One region of the Pantoea sp. X-Soil-TKNS-1211 genome, then DNA from elsewhere that is predicted to be linked to it. Evidence: predicted binding sites of a transcription regulator. Region 1 holds the regulator's gene; the other holds the start of a gene.
The links. The regulator ArgR, encoded in region 1, controls arginine synthesis, uptake and breakdown. The targets are predictions, from matches to a motif close to ANTGAATAAAAATACANT.
Positions count from the first base shown of each region.

Region 1 (2,408 bases):
TACAATCAACAACCTGCGGTGGTGAGTGGGGAGCGGGTCGTCGATGCATATCCAGGCGCCGCTCGGGCGCCGGATAATCATTTATCGATTATTTGTACAGTTCAGCAGTGACGTGATAGGTGTCATTCTGATTGTTTTCAATGATGCGATAGTGGCTGGCACCCTGAGCATCGGCTTTTGCTGACAGCTCCTGACGGATGTTGGTCTGGTCGCCATCACGGCCGCTGATGCTGATAGTTTGGTTCAGCGGTTGCAGATTCATGGTGTCTGCCTGTTCATTGGTAATCAGGCTGGCTGCGCTGGCACCGAAAGAAAGAACAGAGGCCAGGCTCAGAACTGCGATAGATAATTTAGTTTTCATGATTCACTCTCCTGAATTTGGGTGGACAACCTGAGCGCAATCGCGTCTCAAATGGGTTGTCGTTCACATTGCGTCTTGTTTCGGCGAACTTATTTATAAAGTTCAGCAGTCGCGTGGTAGGTGTTGTCATTACGCGCTTCGATAACGCGATAAGCTTTAGCACCTTGCTGATCTGCTTTTTCGCTCAGTTGCTGATGGATATCCATCGGCGAACCAGCCGTGCCGCTGACACTGATGGTGCCGGCCGGTTGCAGATTCATTGCCTGGTCGGCGTTAATGGAATCTGCGGCGAAAGCGCCAAATGACAGGGCAGATAGAATGCTCAGGGTTGCGATAGTAGTTTTAACTTTCATGATTATTTCCTCGTCGTCTGTTTTTCTCTTTTTGTTTGGTGTGATTTGCATCACGAAAAGAAGTATAGATCTAATCACCCATGAAATTAATATTCTGCTAATAATGTTTGGTTGTTATTCTTTGTCCTTATGACAACTTTTAATAACTGAGTGTTATAAAAACCGCCTGGTTTCTGCCCAATGCCTGTTAATTGCATGTAAAAACAACGGCCTATGTCATTTTATCTTTCTGTGCGAAATATCTCGGTTGATCTCGCTGGCTGATACATAAGGAGTGGCTTTTATGGCTGATGTTGGTATGTAAAGCAGTGTAAAATAGCGCGAAAGGTTAAGCAGGGTAAAAGGTCCTACCAATTACATCAGGGCGTGAGAACGGACAGGAATATGTTTAATACCTTGTTTCTGGTGGATTTTACATTAAGCGTGGTGCCTGGAAGGGCGAATGGGGGAGTTGTTACCGGCAGGTAATCTGCCGGTAACAGGCAGGGTTTTATAGCTCTTGTTCGAATAACATCAGCACAGCGTCATGGAGTTGCTTAACGGTGAACGTGCGTGCAGGGGTAATAAAGATGGTGTCATCCCCGGCAATAGTACCGAGAATGCCTTCGGCTTTACCCAGTGAATCCAGCAGGCGGGCGATAAGCTGTGCGGCACCAGGACTGGTATGAATCACCACCAGCGCATCGTTGTAGTCGATATCCAGCACCAGATTTTTCAGCGGGCTGGTGGTAGTCGGCACGCCCAGTTCGGCTGGAAGGCAGTACACCATCTCCATTTTCGCGTTACGCGTGCGCACCGCACCGAACTTGGTAAGCATACGAGAAACTTTTGACTGATTGATGTTCTCGAAGCCGTCTTCCTGTAACGCCTGCACAATTTCACCCTGAGAGCTGAATTTCTCTTCTTTCAACAGGGCTTTGAACGCCTTAACCAGGTCGTCTTGCTTAGATGGGTTTCGCATAGGTTACCGATAAAAAGAGGGATGCGTCGGGCAACAGGCCCATGCAGATAAATTATTATGCATTTAAATGAATTTTTATGCAATAAACAGGTGAGGATTTCGCCGGGGGGAGGTCTGCGAGGGCGGCGATCATAACAGAGATTTACCGCTACGCCAAAATCGCGGTGTGGCGCGCAAAAGCGAAGGTTGCAATGTTGTTATATTATTGAAGTGGTAACAACAAAATGATTGATCATTGCCGACCCCTGTCTTCTGGCTGCGACCTATGATCATTCAGGCGACTTCTGAAGTGTGGATGTCTCGGGAGCCGAATTGCGGCGTCAGTGTTTGCGCGACAGGTTTTGTCGCTATCGCCTGAGAAGTTGATTAAACTCGTAACCCGATGGAAACCCGGCAGATCTCTGCCCCACCTTAATAAGGAGTCCAGGATGAAAGTTGCCGTTCTCGGTGCCGCTGGTGGTATTGGCCAGGCGCTAGCACTGTTGCTCAAGACCCAATTACCCGCAGGTTCAGCCCTTTCGCTTTATGACATCGCTCCGGTTACGCCGGGAGTGGCGGTGGATCTCAGCCATATTCCTACCGCCGTAAAAGTTGAGGGTTTCAGTGGTGAAGATGCCACGCCCGCGCTGAAAGGAGCCGATGTGGTGCTGATTTCCGCCGGAGTGGCACGTAAACCTGGTATGGATCGCGCCGACCTGTTTAACGTTAACGCCGGTATTGTGCGCAACCTGAT
Region 1 covers NZ_AP035953.1:3,929,971-3,932,378, reverse strand. The annotation lists gene AC6I8W_RS18480 (YdgH/BhsA/McbA-like domain containing protein) at 89-361, opposite strand; gene yhcN (peroxide/acid stress response protein YhcN) at 451-714, opposite strand; gene argR (transcriptional regulator ArgR) at 1,205-1,675, opposite strand; gene mdh (malate dehydrogenase) at 2,104-2,408, shown strand, end outside.

Region 2 (2,408 bases), 1.0 Mb from region 1:
GCGCGTACGCGTGGCGCAATATCCTTCGGTGAAATCTGTGCCGCCAATGTCAGGTAATCCTGATAATGACGCGCTTCAGAACGCAGCAGCGAGATATAAAACTTCTCCAGTTGCTCATCCAGATACGGTGCCAGGCTGGCAAAACGTTCACAAGAACGCGCCTCGATGTAAGCACCACAAATCAGCTTATCCACCAGCGTATCCGGCTCATGGGTGGTGACTTCACGCAGCAACCCTTTGGCGTAACGGCTGGCGGTGATTTTGCGATACGGTAAACCGCGCGCCTGCATGATTTCCCAAACCTGATAAAAATGGTGCAACTCTTCTTTAATCAGCAGCACCATCTTTTCCACCAGATCATCCGCCCACGGCAGCTCGTTACGCACGATGATGCTTTTGGTCAGATTTTTATGGGCGTTGATGAAGTTGCTGTCGTGATCTTCACCAAAAATAAAATCTTCGTAGGGTGTCAGCCACGCGAGGATGGCATCACCACTGGGCTTATCAGCCACATATTTACGAATCAGCCAGACGGCGGTTTGCGCCGCTTTCAACTCACAGACCATATGATCGGTGAGTAGCAGCGTCAGGTTTTCTGGCTTGCGCGCTTCATCGATCCACGCCTGCGGTGTGCGGCAATGCAGAAACTGATAGATAGGTGCTAATAGTGAGGCGTAATTCATGAATGTCTTTATCTGCGGGGAAAAAATACGGGCAGCAAAGTTGCCGCCCGTTCATGCTTAGTGACGCACACCGTCGTCTTCATCATCAATGAAGTCGCCGTCGTCATCTTCGTCTTCCGCGTCCGGGTCTTCGAAGTAGGTGCCCCAGCCATCGTAATCGACGTTGTATTTGCCCGCCAGGTTCACCAGTTGCTCCACCTGAGCATCAATCAGCTCGGGTTTCAGCGCGGCTTCGCTCAGGATGTCGACACACATCACCGTGCTACCATCTTCCAGTTCCAACTCTTCCGGTTCGGTGACTTCGTAGCCCAGCTTGAAGGCATCCACCGCCGCTTTTTCCAGCGAGTCAAAATTGTTGCAGGAAAGATGATGCTCAATAGTGTACAGCGCATCCGGATCGCTGCCATCTTCCAGTAATTCATCAATGATCAACCGCGTCTCTTCGCGTTGTTCTTCCAGCAATGCTTCGTATGCCATAGGGATGTCCTCAAAATGTTCGGCAATGAATGCAATTATTTTCCCACACTGCCTCGCGCGCCACTACTCAAAACAGAAAGTTTCTTAACGCCGGGGTTGAAAATGCATATTCATCCGGTTAGATTGAATTTTAATTCATTTATGATGTCCACACGGAGCGCTGTATGAGTCAGCTGAACCAACGCCATTTCCTGAGATTGCTGGACTTCACCCCAGCAGAAATTGATTACCTGTTAAAACTGGCCGGTGAATTAAAACACGCAAAGAAAAACGCCAGCGAAACACAGTACCTGAAAGGTAAAAACATCGCGCTCATCTTCGAAAAAGACTCGACCCGTACCCGTTGCTCTTTCGAAGTTGCCGCTTACGATCAGGGTGCTAACGTCACTTACCTCGGCCCAAGTGGCAGCCAGATCGGTCATAAAGAATCGATGAAAGACACCGCGCGTGTGCTGGGACGCATGTATGACGGTATTCAATATCGCGGCTACGGCCAGGCACTGGTGGAAACCCTGGCAGAGCATGCCGGTGTGCCGGTGTGGAACGGTCTGACCACCGAATTCCATCCCACCCAACTGCTGGCGGATCTGCTCACCATGCAGGAACATCTGCCGCAAAAATCGCTGAACCAGATGACGCTGGTGTACGTTGGTGACGCGCGCAATAACATGGGCAACAGCATGCTGGAAGCGGCTGCTATGGTCGGACTGGATCTGCGCCTGGTGGCACCGAAAGGCTGCTGGCCGGAAGAACAACTGGTGGAGCAGTGCCAGATCGCAGCCCAGAAAACCGGCGGAAAAATCACGCTGACCGAAGATATTGCCGCCGGCGTGCAGAGTGCCGATTTCATCTACACTGACGTGTGGGTCTCGATGGGAGAAGACAAATCAGTGTGGTCCGATCGTATCGCGCTGTTGCGCCCATACCAGGTGAACAGTGCGATGCTGGCGCTGACCGGCAACCCACAGGTGAAATTCCTGCACTGCCTGCCTGCATTCCATGATGATCAAACCACGCTGGGACGTCAGATGGCCGAACAGTATGGCCTGAGCGACGGCATGGAAGTCAGCAATGAAGTGTTTGAATCGGCGCACAGCATTGTGTTTGACCAGGCAGAAAACCGCATGCATACCATTAAGGCAGTCATGGTTGCCACTCTGGGCCAGCCGTAAAAGCTCACGAAGCAAACGATTACTTCACGTGCGATTTCTGCTTGATGCAAATCAGTGAATGCGTATAATGCGCCAC
Region 2 covers NZ_AP035953.1:628,288-630,695, reverse strand. The annotation lists gene miaE (tRNA isopentenyl-2-thiomethyl-A-37 hydroxylase MiaE) at 1-683, opposite strand, end outside; gene rraB (ribonuclease E inhibitor RraB) at 741-1,160, opposite strand; gene argF (ornithine carbamoyltransferase) at 1,325-2,332, shown strand.
Region 2: the regulator ArgR is predicted to act here: its motif matches at 1,283-1,300, upstream of argF (ornithine carbamoyltransferase).